DNA from 4 places in the Streptomyces sp. NPDC101776 genome. Region 1 is predicted to be linked to each of the others. Evidence: riboswitches for the same ligand, from Rfam matches in the RefSeq annotation. Region 1 holds a riboswitch; each other region holds the start of a gene.
What was found. A riboswitch is a leader RNA that binds a small molecule or an ion and turns the genes downstream of it on or off. The one in region 1 is predicted to bind cyclic di-AMP.
Positions count from the first base shown of each region.

Region 2: linked by a shared signal. The riboswitch ahead of ACIRRY_RS34470 (transglycosylase family protein) and the one ahead of ACIRRY_RS31860 (M23 family metallopeptidase) in region 1 are both predicted to bind cyclic di-AMP.
Region 3: linked by a shared signal. The riboswitch ahead of ACIRRY_RS02870 (peptidoglycan DD-metalloendopeptidase family protein) and the one ahead of ACIRRY_RS31860 (M23 family metallopeptidase) in region 1 are both predicted to bind cyclic di-AMP.
Region 4: linked by a shared signal. The riboswitch ahead of ACIRRY_RS25690 (transglycosylase SLT domain-containing protein) and the one ahead of ACIRRY_RS31860 (M23 family metallopeptidase) in region 1 are both predicted to bind cyclic di-AMP.

Region 1 is NZ_JBIWMV010000012.1:175,748-179,950, reverse strand. It holds gene ACIRRY_RS31870 (M16 family metallopeptidase) at 1-360, shown strand, start outside; gene ACIRRY_RS31865 (M16 family metallopeptidase) at 357-1,745, shown strand; cyclic di-AMP (ydaO/yuaA leader) riboswitch at 1,947-2,104, shown strand; gene ACIRRY_RS31860 (M23 family metallopeptidase) at 2,118-2,873, shown strand; gene ACIRRY_RS31855 (GntR family transcriptional regulator) at 3,062-3,757, shown strand; gene ACIRRY_RS31850 (HPr family phosphocarrier protein) at 3,919-4,200, opposite strand.
Region 2 is NZ_JBIWMV010000014.1:183,396-187,598, reverse strand. It holds gene ACIRRY_RS34480 (septum formation initiator family protein) at 1-7, opposite strand, end outside; gene eno (phosphopyruvate hydratase) at 115-1,401, opposite strand; gene ACIRRY_RS34470 (transglycosylase family protein) at 1,694-2,398, opposite strand; cyclic di-AMP (ydaO/yuaA leader) riboswitch at 2,408-2,580, opposite strand; gene ACIRRY_RS34465 (transglycosylase family protein) at 2,774-3,757, opposite strand; gene ACIRRY_RS34460 (cytochrome P450) at 3,959-4,203, opposite strand, start outside.
Region 3 is NZ_JBIWMV010000001.1:658,594-662,796, reverse strand. It holds gene ACIRRY_RS02880 (TetR/AcrR family transcriptional regulator) at 1-336, shown strand, start outside; gene ACIRRY_RS02875 (SGNH/GDSL hydrolase family protein) at 623-1,408, opposite strand; gene ACIRRY_RS02870 (peptidoglycan DD-metalloendopeptidase family protein) at 1,600-2,541, opposite strand; cyclic di-AMP (ydaO/yuaA leader) riboswitch at 2,546-2,704, opposite strand; gene ACIRRY_RS02865 (alpha-galactosidase) at 3,010-4,203, opposite strand, start outside.
Region 4 is NZ_JBIWMV010000008.1:228,019-232,221, reverse strand. It holds gene ACIRRY_RS25700 (LacI family DNA-binding transcriptional regulator) at 1-230, shown strand, start outside; gene ACIRRY_RS25695 (HAD family hydrolase) at 337-1,155, shown strand; gene ACIRRY_RS25690 (transglycosylase SLT domain-containing protein) at 1,152-1,619, opposite strand; cyclic di-AMP (ydaO/yuaA leader) riboswitch at 1,625-1,826, opposite strand; gene ACIRRY_RS25685 (CocE/NonD family hydrolase) at 2,058-4,052, opposite strand; partial or broken gene ACIRRY_RS25680 (peptide MFS transporter) at 4,081-4,203, opposite strand, start outside.

The DNA of each region.
Region 1 (4,203 bases):
GACGAGGAGCTCGCCCGGTTCGCCGCGGAGGGCCCCACGGCCGAGGAAATGGAGCGCGCCCAGGCCCAGTTGGAGCGCGAGTGGCTGGACCGGCTGGGCACGGTCGCGGGCCGTGCGGACGAACTGTGCCGGTACGCCGTCCTGTTCGGCGACCCGCAGCTCGCCCTGACCGCCGTGCAGCGCGTCCTCGACGTGACGGCGGAGGAGGTCCAGGAGGCCGCCAAGGCCCGTCTGCGCCCCGACAACCGCGCGGTGCTCGTCTACGAGCCGATCGCGGACGAAGACGATGACGACGACGCAGCCGCCGCCGACGAAGCAGCGGCCGAGGCCACCGACGAGAACGAGGAGGCGGCCAAGTGACCGAGCTCGCCACGATGGAGTTCCACCCGCAGCCCCAGGCCGGCGAGGCCAGGCCCTGGGCCTTCCCGGCGCCCGAGCGCGGGACGCTCGGCAACGGCCTGACCGTGCTGCGCTGCCACCGCCCCGGCCAGCAGGTCGTCGCCGTAGAGGTGCTCCTGGACGCGCCCCTGGACGCTGAGCCTGCCGGCCTGGACGGTGTCGCCACGATCACCGCGCGTGCCTTCTCCGAGGGCACCGACAAGCACTCCGCCGAGGAGTTCGCCGCGGAGCTGGAGCGCTCCGGCGCCACCCTCGACGCGCACGCCGACCACCCCGGGCTGCGCCTGAGCCTGGAGGTCCCGGCCTCGCGCCTGGCCAAGGGGCTCGGTCTGCTGTCCGACGCCCTCAGGGCGCCCGCCTTCGCGGACAGCGAGGTCGAGCGGCTGGTCCGCAACCGCCTCGACGAGATCCCGCACGAGACGGCCAACCCGTCCCGCCGCGCGGCCAAGCAGCTCTCCAAGGAGCTGTTCCCGGCGACCTCGCGCATGTCGCGCCCGCGCCAGGGCACCGAGGAGACCGTCCAGAAGATCGACTCCGGAGCCGTACGCGCCTTCTACGAACGGCACGTCCGCCCCGCCACGGCCACCGCAGTGGTCGTCGGCGACCTCACCGGCATCGACCTGGACGCGCTGCTCGCGGACACCCTGGGCTCGTGGACGGGCTCCACCGCGCAGCCACGCCCCGTGCCGCCGGTGACCGCCGACGACACCGGGCGGGTCGTGATCGTGCACCGTCCCGGCGCCGTCCAGACGCAGCTGCTCATCGGCCGCGTCGGATCCGACCGGCACGACCGCGTGTGGCCCGCGCAGGTGCTCGGCACGTACTGCCTGGGCGGCACCCTCACCTCCCGCCTGGACCGTGTCCTGCGCGAGGAGAAGGGCTACACCTACGGTGTGCGGGCGTTCGGCCAGGTGCTGCGTTCGGCACCGGACGGCACGGGCGCGTCGATGCTCGCCATCAGCGGCTCCGTGGACACCCCGAACACCGGTCCCGCGCTCGACGACCTGTGGACGGTGCTCCGCAAGCTCGCCGAGGGCGGACTCACGGACGCCGAGCGGGACATCGCCGTACAGAACCTCGTCGGGGTGGCGCCGCTCAAGTACGAGACCGCCGCGGCCGTCGCGAGCACGCTGGCCGACCAGGTCGAGCAGCACCTGCCTGACGACTACCAGGCGACGCTCTACCAGCAACTCGCCGCGACCGGCACCGTGGAGGCCACCGCGGCGGTCGTGAACGCCTTCCCGGTGGACCGTCTGGTGACGATCCTCGTAGGCGACGCGGAGCAGATCAAGGAGCCCGTGGAGGCCCTCGGTATCGGCGAAGTGACCGTCGTTCCGGCGGAGTAGACGCGGTAGCTGCACACGCGCGTGGGGAGCCCTGGTGACTGAAGCGTCACCAGGGCTCCCTATTGTCCGAATTGGGGGAGAGGTTGCCTGTCTGCCCTGTGGCATGTGCAACAAAAACCGTGATCCGTTTGGGGATTGAAAGTGGCCCCCTTTAGCGTCAACCCGGCTGTCCGTCAGGCACCGCGCCGCACTCGTGGCACCGGACAGTCATCGCCGAGTCCCCGTACGGCGCGAGCCAGGGGAGCCGGGGACCCACGTCCCTGGGGTGAATCGGACGCCCGCGCACCGCGAGGGAGTCCGTAGGAGACCTTCCTGCTCCGAACCCGTCAGCTAACCCGGTAGGCGAGAAGGAAGGAAAGGACCAGCCACTTCATGGCGTTCACCCGCGCCACCGGGAAGCACCGTCGCCCGAGCCGGACCCACCGCACCACCGTTCGTGCCGCGAGTGTCGCGGCTCTCGCCACCTCCGGCGTCGTAGGCACCCTGGCCGCCGCCCCGGCGTTCGCCGCGGAGCCCGCCCCCGAACAGACCGGCCTCACCCCCGTCGTCGCCATCAACGACTCCGTGGCCGAGAAGATCGACGCCCAGGCCGCCGCACAGCGGGAGGCCGCCGCCGAGCAGCAGGCCAGGGAGACCGCCCGCGCCAAGGCCGCCGCACAGGCCAAGGCGGCCCGCGAGGCCGAGGTGCGCGCCGCCCGCGAGGCCGAGCGCAAGAGGCTCAACACCTTCGTCGCGCCGGTCGCCGGCTCCTATGTGTCCACCGGCTACAAGACCGGCGGCTCCCTGTGGTCCTCCGGTGCCCACACCGGCATCGACTTCCACGCCTCGACCGGCACCTCCGTGCACGCGGTGGGCTCCGGCACCGTCGTCGAGGCCGGCTGGGGAGGTTCGTACGGCAACGAGGTCGTGATCAAGATGGCCGACGGCATGTACACCATGTACGGCCACCTGTCGTCCATCGGTGTCTCGGTCGGCCAGACGGTCACCCCGGGCCAGCAGATCGGCCTCTCCGGGGCGACCGGCAACGTCACCGGACCGCACCTCCACTTCGAGGCCCGCACGACCGCCGAGTACGGCTCGGACGTCGACCCCGTCGCCTACCTCCGCAAGCACGGCGTGAACGTCTGACGACACGGCGCCGCACTTCCTGAAGCCCCAGCCCGCCCGGCCGGGGCTTTCGGCGTTTCCGGAGCCCACCTGTCCAAAAAATATCCATGGATTCCGGCCCGCCATCGGAAATTCCCGCTCATTGCAATAGAGTCACGGAACACACGTCAATCGTCGACGTTTCACGGGGATTAAGGCGGAGGTCGGACATGCGTATTCCGGCGCACTCGGTATGCACGGCGATCCGGGACGACATCGTCGCCGGTGTCTACGAGCGCGGCGGCAGGCTCACCGAGGAACTCCTCGCGCGCCGGTACGGCGTCTCGCGCGTCCCCGTGCGGGAGGCCCTGCGCACGCTGGAGGCCGAGGGGTTCGTCGTGACCCGGCGGCACGCGGGCGCGTGCGTCGCGGAACCGACCGAGCAGGAGGCCGCCGACCTGCTGGAGATGCGGATGCTGTTGGAGCCGCTCGGTGCCTCGCGGGCCGCCCAGCGGCGCACCGAGGCCCACCTGAAGGTGCTGCGCGGCCTCGTCAGGCTGGGCCAGGAGCGCGCCAGGCGGGGCAACAGCGAGGATCTGCGCTCCCTGGGCAGCTGGTTCCACGAGACGCTGGCACAGGCCTCCGGGAGCCCCGCGCTGACCTCGATGCTGACCCAGCTGCGGCACAAGATCGCCTGGATGTACGCGGTCGACGCACCGGCCAACCCCGTCGAGTCCTGGGCCGAGCACGGGGCCATCGTGGACGCGGTGGCGCGCGGCGACAGCGAGCGCGCGCGGGCGATCACCGCCCTGCACACCGAGCGGGCCGGCACCGCGCACCGGCTGCGATTTCCCGGCGGGGCGGGCGGCGCGGACCGTGTGAGGACTTCGCAACCTCCCGTAAACATGTCGGGTCTGCGGCATTAACACGGGCGCCGTATACAAAGAGAGGATAATTCGCGGGGGATTATTTCTGCTGCCCGCAAATGGAATTGCGAAGGGCTCGCCCGGTAATTCGGGCGAGCCCTTCGAGGTTGCGGCACATCGGTTTTGCGGCGAAATCACCGCAACCATCAATTGCGGGTTGTTCAGACAGTCTCGGGGAGTTCCTCGAGACCCTCCGCGACCAGTTTCGCCAGTCGGTCGAGGGCCGCGTCCGCGCCCTCGGCGTCCGACGCGAGGACGATCTCCTCGCCGCCCTGGGCGCCCAGGCCCAGCACCGCGAGCATGGAGGCCGCGTTGACGGGGTTGCCGTCGGCCTTGGCGATCGTCACGGGGATACCCGAGGCCGTGGTGGCCCGGACGAAGATGGAGGCGGGGCGGGCGTGAAGGCCCTCCGCCCAGCCGACGTTGACGCGGCGCTCAGCCATGTG
Region 2 (4,203 bases), on a different contig from region 1:
CGGCCATGTCCCGCCTCCCCTTCACACGTGCGTACGTCCCCGTACACGGTACGGGACCGGGTGCGGGGACGTACGTACGACTGGCTAAGGATTGACCCGGTGGAACCCTGGGTCTCAGCCCTTGAAGCGCGGGAAGGCGCTGCGGCCCGCGTACTCCGCCGCGTCGTCGAGGATCTCCTCGATGCGCAGGAGCTGGTTGTACTTGGCGACGCGGTCCGAGCGGGCCGGGGCGCCGGTCTTGATCTGGCCGCAGTTCACCGCGACGGCGAGGTCGGCGATGGTGGTGTCCTCGGTCTCGCCGGAGCGGTGGGACATCATGCACTTGAAGCCGTTGCGCTGGGCCATCTCGACGGCGTCCAGGGTCTCGGTCAGCGAGCCGATCTGGTTCACCTTGACGAGCAGGGCGTTCGCGGTGCCCTCCTCGATGCCGCGGGCGAGGCGCTCGGGGTTGGTGACGAAGAGGTCGTCGCCGACGATCTGGACCTTGTCGCCGATGCGGTCGGTGATGACCTTCCAGCCGGCCCAGTCGTCCTCGTACAGCGGGTCCTCGATGGAGACGAGCGGGTAGGCCGCCACGAGCTCCTCGTAGTACTCGGTCATCTCGGCGGCCGAGCGGGACTTGCCCTCGAACTCGTACTTGCCGTCCTTGTAGAACTCGGACGCGGCGACGTCGAGCGCGAGCCCGATCTGCTCGCCGGGGATGTAACCGGCCTGCTTGATGGCCTCGATGATGAGGTCGAGGGCGGCGCGGTTGGACTCCAGGTTCGGGGCGAAGCCGCCCTCGTCGCCGAGGCCGGTGGACAGGCCCTTGGTCTTCAGCACCTTCTTGAGGGTGTGGTAGACCTCGGCGCCCCAGCGCAGCGCCTCGGAGAAGGACTCCGCGCCGATCGGGGCGATCATGAACTCCTGGATGTCCACGTTCGAGTCGGCGTGCGAGCCGCCGTTGAGGATGTTCATCATCGGAACGGGCAGCAGGTGCGCGTTCGGACCGCCGAGGTAGCGGAAGAGGGGCAGGTCGCTGGCCTCGGACGCGGCGTGCGCGACGGCGAGGGAGACGCCGAGGATGGCGTTGGCGCCGAGCGAGCCCTTGTTGTCGGTGGCGTCCAGGTCGAACATCGCCTGGTCGATCAGGCGCTGCTCGGTGGCGTCGTAGCCGACGAGCTCCGGGCCGATCTGCTCGATGACGGCGAGTACGGCCTTCTCGACACCCTTGCCGCCGTAGCGGTTGGGGTCGCCGTCACGCAGTTCGATGGCTTCGAAGGCGCCCGTGGAGGCGCCGGACGGAACGGCGGCACGACCCGTGCTGCCGTCGTCGAGGCCGACCTCGACCTCGACCGTGGGGTTGCCTCGGGAGTCCAGGATTTCCCGGGCTACGACGACGTCGATGGACGGCACGAGCATCTCCTTCTTGGGGTCTGACGCGGCTACGGCAACACCGCAGCGGCTCTGCGAGACGAGCCTAACCGGCTCGGGGCGATTGGCCATCCGGTCGGCCGCCTGATGGACAGAACCGAGAGTAAATTGTTTCCGAACGGAACAAAAAGGTTCCCTGAAGGGGACACAAAAAGCCCCGCTCCGGTGCGTACGGGGGAACACGCACCGGAGCGGGGAGCCCGTGGGGGACGGGGGTGACCCTCACGAGGTCTCCATGGTGCGGTCCACGGATGTGAGGGCGCTGTGGTTCAGCTGAGTGCTACTTAAGGTGGAGCTGCTGACCCGGGTAGATGAAGTCGGCGTCGTCGATGATGCTCTTGTTCAGCTTGAACAGCTGCTGCCAGCCGCCCTTCACCTTGTGCTTCTCGGCGATGGAGCTGAGGGTGTCGCCCTTGACGACCTTGTACTCGCCGTCACCCTTCTTGACCTTCGTGCCGGTCGGGGTGGTGACGGTCTTCTTGGCGGCCGGGCGCTCGGCGGAGCGGGAGGCGGTGGTGTCGGTGGTGGAGCGCTCGGTGGTGCTCTTGCTCGACGAGCTGCTGCTGTTCGAGGAGCTGGAGGAGCTGCTGCCGCCGGAGTAGGCGGCGCCCGACAGGCCGGTGCCGCAGGTGGGCCAGGCACCCTTGCCCTGGGCCGCGAGAACCTTCTCGGCCACGGCTATCTGCTGGGACTTGGAGGCCTGGTTCGCGGTGGAGGCGTAGGCGGTGCCGCCGTACGCGGCCCACGTCGAGGCGGAGAACTGCAGACCGCCGTAGTAGCCGTTGCCGGTATTGATGGACCAGTTGCCGCCGGACTCGCAGCTGGCGACCGTGTCCCACTCGGAGGCGGTGGCGGCGGAGGCGCTGCCGGTCGCCATGAGCGGGGCGGCGATGGCGACACCGGTCACGCCGGCGAGCGTGGCGACGCGGGTAGACCGCTGAAGAACTGTCGGACGGCGGTGCTTGCCCTTGCTGGAAAACAGCATGGAAGATCCCAATCCCCTCACCGACGCCTACGAGGTGAGCTGTCGGGTTCGGGCCGTGTGAGTTGCCCGGCCGCACACCTCTCGGTGCGCGACTTAACCCCAAGCCGGTTCCGGTGTCTCTCGACTCCCGGGCCCGGCACTTACCTTGGGTCCCCCGCTCCTGCCTACGGCGCTTGACGCGACGACTGTTCCCGGAGGCCGCTGGCAGGACTCGGCGTGTGCGGCAGCCGGGGCTCGTGGTGACGAGCGGCCTCGACCGTAGACAGGGAACCCACGGGATTTCAAAGACGATCAGGGCTTCTGAGACTCATCCCACACTTTCACCAAAGCGGACATTCAGCGCGAAGCGTGACGCGAACTCCCGCTGTTCTCTTGCTACTTTTCGTCCGCTTCCGTACCGACGTCCAAGGTCTGACCGGCGGCGATCTGGGTCGGATCGGCGCCTATCACCTTTTTGTTCTCGTCGTAGAGCGCGCGCCATCCGCCGTCGAAGCCAAGGGAGTTCGCGATCGACGCGAGGGAGTCGCCGGCGCGGACGGTGTACGTCTGCGCCGTCACGCTCTCCTCGGCACTCGCCCCGCGATGCTTGCCGCCACTCGCCTCACTCGCGTCACTCGTGGAATCGTCGAGCGCACCGGTGTCGACGAGGCTCGACTTGCCCACCGCCTGGGCCGAGTTGTCCGATTCGTCGAGTTTTGGAGAGGTGGCGACCGAGCTGTTGCCGGTCGAAGGAGTGGTGGACTTGTCGGACTTGGCGGGGTTGTCCGTCGCGGTGGGCGAGGGACTGCTCGACGAGTCATCACCGGAGCCGGCGGACGAATCGGATGAATCAGATGAAGTCGAGTCCGTGGTGCCGGAGTCGGACAACCCGGAGGAAGCCGACGAGTCCGACGAACCCGAGCCGGATCCGGAGTCGGAGGGGTCCGTCGCGCCGGCCGACGGCGAGTCGCTCGCGAGGCCGGTGTCGACGTTCGTCGAACCCGAGTCCGTGGTGAGGCCGGCGATCAGCGCACAGGTGGTCCAGGCGGAGGTGCCCTTGTCGTCGAGGACCTTCTCGGCGACGGCTATCTGCTGGGAGCGGCTGGCCAGGTCGGCGCTCGGGGCGTAGTCGAGGCCGCCGTACTTGTCCCACTCGTCCTGGGACATCTGGAGCCCGCCGTAATAGCCGTTGCCGTCGTTCTCGCTCCAGGAGCCGCCGCTCTCGCACTCGGCGACCTTGTCCCAGGTGGTGCCGTCGGCCGCGTTCGCGGCGGCGGCGCCGAGGAGTGGAATGGCGATGGCGGAGCCGGTCACCCCGGCCGCGACGAGGAGAGCCGGAGCCTGACGGGGGCGACGGTGACGACCGTTCCCGGAGAGCATGCGGAGGCCTTTCGCGTGACGGCGGGGGGATCGCGCGACGGGTGGTGCGGGGCGCCGCGCTGGTACGTGAACGTAGCCGCAGTCGATCACTTGTCACAAGTTAATGCCACGCAGATCACGTGAAGATCACAGAGTTGAAGAACTGTCATGTTTGGGTTTACGTGGCGAGATGACCCGTTGGGTCCTGATCTGGGGCTGGTTCTAGGGAGTTGGAGTGGCCGCTCGGGGGGTGAACTCCACGGGCAGGGTGCGCAGTCCGCGCATGATGAGGCCACCGCGCCAGCGCAAGTCGGCCGGGTCCGCGGCGAGTTGCAGGTCGGGGAGGCGGGTGAGGAGGGTGGCGAGCGCGGTCTGGCCCTCCAGTCGGGCGAGCGGGGCGCCGAGGCAGTAGTGGATGCCGTGGCCGTAGCCGAGGTGTTGATTGTCACGCCGCCCGAGATCGAGGA
Region 3 (4,203 bases), on a different contig from region 1:
TACGCGCCGACCGGGCAGGCCAAGGGCTGGCGGCTGTGGATCGAGGGCTGGGCGGCGGCGCTGCGTGAGCCCGCCCTCCTGGACGTCACCCGGGATCTCGACCGGCAGTGGAAGCGGGCGCTCGCGGAGGTCGTCGCCGAGGGGGTGACCGCGGGCGAGTTCCACTGCCCGGACCCGGCCACCACCGCCCTGCGCCTCACGGCGCTCCTCGACGGACTCGCCGTACAGATGACGGCGTACGCGGGAGCGGTGTCGCGGGCGCGGGCCCTGGAGTGGGTCGACGAGGCCCTGGCCCGCGAACTGGGCCTGGACCGGGCCGCGTTGACGGCGTCCTGAGCCGTCCCTCCGTAGGCACTCGGTTCAGTTCGCAGACCGTGGTACCCGTGACGGCGAGGTCGTGGACCTCGGCGCGGGGCTACGCTGCGGGCACGCGGACAGGCGCGGGCACGCGAAGGAGGTTTTTCCGGCAGCCGGGGACAGGGGGACGGTTCGGGGACATGTCACCACCCCGGCCCACCCATAGCCGTTCACCGCTCCCGCGCGGTCACCTCACCGGCCCCCCGGTTCCGCGGCCGCACCCGCCACCCCGCGGGCCCTTCACCCGGCGGAGCCTCACGCCCCGTCAAGCCACCCAGTCGATCCGCATCTTGATGTCGTCCGGCGACAACGCGCCCTTCGCCTCCGCATGGTCCCCGGAGGACTCGCCCCGCAGCCGGCGGCCGATCCACGGCACCAGGTACTCGCGTGCCCAGTGGACGTCGTCGCGCCGGATGTCGAGCGTGCCGCGCGGGGGCAGCGGCGGCCAGGGCTGGTCCGGGTCGGCCGGGATCTCGACACCGAGGACCTGGCCGGCGCGGAGCGCCACGCGCGTGTGCCCCTCGGGAGAGAGGTGGAGCCGGTCGCCGTCCCAGGCCCGCCGGTCCTGGACCGTCTTCAGGGACCACAGGTCGAGCACCGGACAGCCGTAGCGGTCGGCGATGGCCCGCACATGTCCGTTGTAGGTGGCGATCTTGCCGCGAAGGTGCTTGAGCACGGGCACGTTGCGGGTGTCGAAGCCGGTCGTCACCATGACGGTGCCGACGGCGGCGGTGAGGTCGGCGACCGCGCGCTCGAAGCGCTCGGCGACCTCGTCGGGGTCGGTGCCCGGACGGATGATGTCGTTGCCGCCCGCGGCCAGGGAGACCAGGTCGGGGGCGATCTCCTTGGCCCGGGTGAGCTGGTCGGCCACGATCTGGTCGAGCAGCTTCCCGCGCACCGCGAGGTTGGTGTACTCGAAGTCGCCCTCGGGCCGCCGGTCCGCGAGCAGTACCGCGAACCGGTCGGCCCAGCCGACCATCGCCCCGTCGGGCCCAGGATCGCCGACGCCCTCGGTGAAGCTGTCCCCCACCGCCACGTACGACCCGATCACTGATCTGTTGTCACTCTTCGAATCGTTAGCCACGGCAACCATAATTCACCCTGGAGTGTGACCTACGCGATCGTAATATGGGGTTGACGGGCGGTGAGATAAGCCACTTGTAAAGTGTTGTCCAAAGTCGGAATAAGCCCCTGATCAGGGGCGTTCACGCCGGGAACTGCCCTGACCGGGGTTCCGAGAGGTCAGCCGACGGTGACGCCGTGCGAGCGCAGGTAGGCGACCGGGTCCACGTCCGAGCCGTAGTACGGCGTCGTCCGGATCTCGAAGTGCAGGTGCGGGCCGGTCACGTTGCCGGTCGCGCCGGAGAGGCCGATCTGCTGGCCCTCGGTCACGGTCTGGCCGGCCGAGACGGACAGCTGCGACATGTGGGCGTACTGCGAGTACTCGCCGTCCGCGTGCCGGATCACGACCTCGTTGCCGTAGGCGCCGTCGTAGGCCGCCGAGACGACCGTGCCCGCGGCGACCGCCTTGATGGTGGTGCCGGTCGGGACGACGAAGTCGACACCGGTGTGGTAGCCGCTGGACCACATGCTGCCCGCGACGTGGTAGCCGGTGCCGATCGTGCCGCCGGTCACGGGGAGGGTGTAGCCGCTGGAGGTGCTCGTGCTGGTGCTGTCGTCGCTCTGGGTGGCGGTCGTCTTCTTCGACGAAGACGAAGAAGACGAACTGGAGGACGAACCGGACGACTTGGTCGTGCTCGTACCCGTGTCCGCGCCGGTGCCCGTGCTCGTGCCCGTCGCGGCCTTCTTGCCGAGGGAGAGCTTCAGGCCCGGGTGGATCAGCGACGGATCGCCGCCGATGGCCTCGCGGTTGTCCTGGTAGATCTTCTTCCAGCCGCCGGTGACGTCCTGCTCCTCGGCGATCTTCGCGAGCCAGTCGCCGGCCTTCACCGAGTACGTCTTGACGCCCTCGGTCTTGGCGGTCGCCGCCTTCTGCGTCACCGTCTTCTCAGTCGCCGGAACCGACTGAACGGCCTTTTCCGGAACGGAAGTCGTGGTGGCGGCATGAGCGCCGGTCGCCCCCATGAGCGGAAGGGCGAGTGCCGCGCCGCCCGTTCCGGCCACGGCTATCGAGCGGGAGAAACGCTGGGACTTCGGACGGCGGTGCTTACCCTTGGCGGGCATGACGAATTCCTCTCCGGCGCCTGCGGGGTGAGCTGTCGGGTGCGGGCTGGAGATGCCCGGCCGCGCGCTGGTCGCGGCTTAACCCCAAGCCCGTTCCGGAGACCGGAACAGGCGTCTTACCTGTGGGTCCCCCGCTCCTGCCGCATACGGGTGGGTGTGCGGAGTCCGGTCGGCGGCAGGATTGGGCGTCCGTCCGGATTGGTGGCGAACGTAAGCGAGGAAGACGCAAAGGGACAAGCAGGAGGTTCCACGGATATGCGTTCCTTGTGATCCCCTGTGGGAATTTACAGTCACCCTCCGTGAATTCCCACCGGACTCAACCCCTCAATTCCCCTGCAAAAGCACGCCAATTACGTGAACATGACGAACGACGTACGGTCACGAATATGACGCTGATCACGTGCGTTCCCCTCAGGTTCCTTTATTCCAGAGCGAGTTGGCACGAAGGCTGCAATTAGGACAGAAGGCTCAGATGCGACGCAGCCGGATAACCGTCGCATCGAGGTCACCGCGCAGCCCAGTACGCAGCCCGTGGTGCAACAGGACCGCACCCCTGTGGACTTCACCCGTTTCGAGGCATTCGTACGATGCTGTCGGGTCGAGCCCGCGCAGCCGGAGCGCCGACAGGGGCTCTCCGTAGTGCTGCGCCTGGAGGAGGGCGAGGACGACGGTCTCGTCGCCGCGCACGTACTGCACGGCGCTCAGTCCGCCGCTCGGCGCGCGCAGCCGGTGGAGGTCGCCGTGCTGCACGAGCGGCCGGATCTCCTTGTAGAGGTCGACCCAGCGGCGGGCCTCGGTGAGGTCCTCGTCGGTCCACTCCGAGAGGTCGCCACCCACACCGAGCACCCCGGCCATGGAACTCACGAACCGGAAACGCAGGCTGCTGACCCGGTCGTTGAGTTGAGTGTTCGGGCTGTCGGTGACCCAGGCGGCCATCACGCGCGCGGGGTGGATCTGGCTGAAGCCGTGCTGGATGGCGAGCCGGTCGAGCGGGTCGGTGTTGTCCGAGGTCCACACCTGGTCCGTACGGCTCATGATGCCGAGGTCGATCCGGCCGCCACCGCCCGAGCAGGACTCGAAGGCCACGCCCGGGTGAGCTTCCCGCAACCGGTCCAACAGGGCGTACAGGGCCCGCACATGGTCGACCCAGAGACGCTGCGGATAGGCGTCGCCGGGCCAGCCCGCGTCGGTGAAGCAGCGGTTGAAGTCCCACTTCACGTAGTCGATCGGGGCACTGGAGAGCAGCCCGTCGAGCTGCTCCCAGAGGTACTCCTGAACGTCCTCGCGGGCCAGGTTGAGGACGAGCTGATTGCGGAACTCCGTCCGCTTTCGTCCCGGTTGGAACTGCACCCAGTCGGGGTGCGCGCGGTACAGGTCGCTGTCCGGGTTGATCATCTCGGGCTCGACCCAGATGCCGAACTGCATGCCCAGCGCGTGCACACGGTCGGCGAGCGGCTTGAGACCCGCCGGGAAACGGTCCGGGTTGGGGGTCCAGTCACCGAGCCCGGCACGGTCGCTGGTGCGGGCGCCGAACCAGCCGTCGTCGACCACGAACAGCTCGACCCCGACCGCCGCCGCGCGCTGCGCGAGCGTCTCCTGCTGCTCCTCGGAGATGTCGAACTGGGTGGCCTCCCAGGAGTTGTAGAGCACCGGCCGGTCCTG
Region 4 (4,203 bases), on a different contig from region 1:
TGGTCAACACCCTTCAACAATCCGGCCGTTCGGTCCCGGATGACATCGCTGTCGGAGGCTTCGACGACTCGGCGGCGGCGACCTCCATCACTCCGGCCCTCACGACCATGCGCCAGCCTTACGACCGCATCAGTGCGGAAATGGTGCGAATGCTCCTCGCGCAGATCGCCGGCGAGGACACGGCCGGCGTGATCCTGCCCACCGAACTGGTGATCCGGGAGTCGGCATAACCGCCGTAACTGTCAAAGCAACCGGAACACGGGTCGACGCATGTGAAGGCAGGAGCCGTCCGGTTCGTGTCGAGTCGGTGGGGCGTTCCATCCGTATTCTCTGATCATGGCCGCACCCCTCGCATATGCACTGATCGCCACCGACCTGGACGGAACGCTGCTGCGCGGCGACGACACACTCTCCGACCGGTCCCGCATCGCACTCGCGAGGGTGACAGCGGCCGGCGCCCGGCACCTCGTCGTCACCGGCCGGCCCGCCCCGAGGGTGCGACCGCTCCTCGAAGACCTCGGCAGCAGGGGGCTCGCGGTGTGCGGACAGGGCGCGCAGTTGTACGACGCCGGCGCGGACCGTCTGCTCTGGTCGGTCACCCTGGACCGGGAGTTGGCGGAGACCGCGCTCGGCAAGATCGAGGCGGAGGTGGGCCAGGTGTACGCGGCGGTCGACCAGGACGGAGTGGACGGCCTCACGCTCATCGAGCCCGGCTACTTGATGCCGCACCCCACGCTGCCCGCGGTGCGGGTGGGGAAGCGCGACGACTTGTGGTGCGAACCGATCAGCAAGGTGTTGCTCCGTCACCCGGCCCTGGAGGACGACGAGTTGGCGGCAACGGCCCGCTCGGTGGTCGGTTCCCTGGCCTCGGTCACCATGTCGGGCCCCGGCACCGTCGAACTCCAGCCACTGGGCATCACCAAGGCAACAGGCCTCGCCCTCGCCGCCCGCCACTTGGGCCTGACCCCCTCGGACACCATCGCCTTCGGCGACATGCCGAACGACATCCCGATGTTCGACTGGGCGGCCCATGGCGTGGCCATGGCCAACGCCCACCCCGAACTCAAGGCAGTGGCCGACGAGGTGACGAAGTCGAACGAGGACGACGGCATCGCCGTCGTCCTCGAAAGACTGCTGTTCGCCGCCGGTTTCTAGTAGGCGCCGTACACGTTGTCGATGGACCCGTACACCGCCGCCGCGTAGTTGCACGCAGCCGTGATGTTCGCGACCGGGTCATACGAATCGAACGAAGTCCCGGCCACGTGATACGCGTTGAACGTCGGGTCGATCACCTGGAGCAACCCCTTCGACGGCGTACCGGCCGCCGCATTGGAGTCCCAGTTGTTGATCGCGTACGGGTTGCCGGACGACTCACGGATCACGTTCCGGTAGATCCCGTTGTACGTCCCCGGAATCCCCTTCTGCGCCATGATCGCGAGGGACTCACGAATCCACCCGTCAAGGGTGTTGGAGTACCCGGCGGCGGTGGTCGTGGAGGTCGTGGCCGCCGAGGCGGTGGTCGCCCCGACGATCGGCAGGGCGATGATCGCGGCACCCGTACCGGCGACGGCCAGCGTGCGGAAGAGACGGGTGCGGCGGGACTGAGCGGATGCAGGCATGACGAGGTTCCTCTCCGTCGCCTGCGAGGTGAGCTGTCGGGTTCGGGCTGGGAGGTGCCCGGCCGCGCCCTCACGGACGTGACTTAACCCCAAGCCGTCCCGGTCGACATGACCGGTCCGGCGACTTACCTGGTTCCCCCGCTCCTGCCGTGCGAGATGTTCGTGACTGGGATATCGGGCGGCGGCAGGATTCGGCGTTCCACCCGACAGGCCGGGAAACTATGCGAGAGCACATGTCCGGAACAAGTGGCGGAATCACACCTCACCCCTATTGACCTTGGTCTGAGGCGTATGGGGCACTTGATCCTTTGCGCGAGCCAAGGGTCAACTGGCAATCGCCGCAAGGGGAAACGCGAACACACAGGAACACAGGTCACGCACAGAAACGCGTGACCCAACTCACGGGAGGATTAAGAACGGCAAATCGGGCATTCGGCCTCAACTGGCAGTTCTCGGAATCCTTTTCTCCCATGTGCGATGAAAGATCACTTCTTCACCCTCGGTGCAGATGACCTCATTGGAGCTAATAAAGTCCGTTTCGTCGCAAGTAATCTCGGACCGCGTCCGCACGGTCGTGTCCCATCCCAGCTCCGGCCGGTGCAGCCGGATCGACCAGTCGGACCGCGTACGCGCCGACAACGGGTCGTCCTCGTCGATCGTGTACGTCTCCAGCGCGTCCTCGGTGAACTCCAGGCCGTCCGGATACACGCGCGTGCCGCCGTACCGGGGGTCGACTTCCAGCCGCCACTCGCCCTTCGCCACATCCCGTACGACCAGACGCTCGGGGCGGGGCTCGTCCAGCGTGGCGGGGTAGTTGACCCCGAGCGGCGCCGCCTCCTCGGGTTCTTCGAAGCGAATCCCGGCCGTCAACTCCCGCTCCCGCACAGGCAGTTCCAGCGCGCTCCCCTCCGGGTCCAGCGTGAACCCCGCCGCCGACTCCGGCTGCGGCCAGATCCACGGCCAGTACGCCGACGACACCGCGAGCCGGATGCGATGCCCGGGCGGGAACGCGTGCCCGATGCCGTTCAGCTCGAAGGTCACGTCCTCCGTGGCACCCGGAGTCCACGGCACCGCCCGGTCCCGTCCGTGCCGCGCCGACAGGTTCAGCACACCCCGGGTGACCAGCGTCGAGGCGCCGTCCGGGGCTACGTCGCACAGCCGGGCGATCACCTGCCCGCGCTCCACCTCACTCGTCAGCCGCAGCCGTACCCTCGGCCGCCCCAGCACCCATGTCTCGGCCGGCACCTCGAACTCGAAGCACGCGGAGCGCGCGTCCTCGTCCCGCTGGTCCGGCGGCAGGTCGGCGTCGTTCCCGAAGGGGAAGAAACGGCCCGCGTCCACACCGGTGTGCATGGGGGAGCGGACGATCACGGGTGCGCCCCGGAGGCCGTACGTCGTCGTCTTCACGTTCGGCGAGGGCCACGCGGGCTCGCCGACCCAACGGCCCGGCAGGGTGTCGTAGACCGTGGCCGGGGGATGCGAGTCGCTGACGTAGGCGCGCAGCAGTGGGTCGGTGGTGACGCCCGTGTCCTTGGCCTTCAGCCAGTGGTCCCACCAGCGGAGGGTCTCCTGGAGGAAGCCGATCGCGGGGCCCGGCGGCAGGCCCCGGTCCGGGTACTGGTGGGACCACGGGCCGATCAGGCCGCGCACCCGGTCGGGCGGGAGGTGGTGGACGAGCCGTAGGACCGTGTCGCGGTACGGGTCGTGCCAGCCGCCGACCGTGAGGACGGCCGCCTGGATCGCGCCGTAGTCCTCGCAGACGCTGCCGTGCTTCCAGTAGTCGTCGCGGATCTGGTGGGCGAGCCAGGTGTGGATGAACGGGTCGATCTGTTCGAGGCGTTTGAGCCACAGGTCGCGCCAGACCAGGCCCGCGTACTCGGGGTCCGGCGGACGTGCGACGAAGGCGAGCATCGTGGCGGCCCAGGCGTGCAGGTCGACCGCGAGGGCCGAACCGCCCATGTAGTGGACGTCGTTGTCGTAGCGGTCGTCGGTCGAGCAGACCGTGACGATCGCCTTCAGGGGTTCCGGCGCGAGGGCCGCGATCTGGAGGGAGTTGAAGCCGCCCCAGGAGATGCCGAACATGCCCACCTTGCCGGTGCACCAGGGTTGCGCGGCAAGCCAGTTGACGACCTCGACGCCGTCGGCGAGTTCCTGGGCGTCGTACTCGTCGCCGGGTGCGCCCTCGCTGTTGCCGTGGCCGCGCACGTCGACGCGGACGGAGGCGTAGCCGTGGCCCGCGTACCAGGGGTGGCGCTGGGCGTCCCGGGGCGCGGTCCAGTCGGTCAGGCGGTACGGGAGGTATTCGAGGAGCGCGGGCACGGGCTCGTCCGTCAGCGGGCGCCACACGCGCGCGTAGAGGCGTGTTCCGTCCGCAAGGGGGATGCGGAGGTCCTCATGGGTCGTCTCGTGGGGGAAGGACGTACGGATGCGCATGAGCGTGCCCCCTGGGGTTGTGTGGGCTTCAGTGGACCGGGTGCATGGTGCGGCGCAGCCAGGGCGCGGCGGCCATCACCGCGAGGCCGGCGGCCACCGCGATCGCGCCGTTGACGCCGAAGTAGGCCGGCTTGGAGACGTCGTCGTAGAG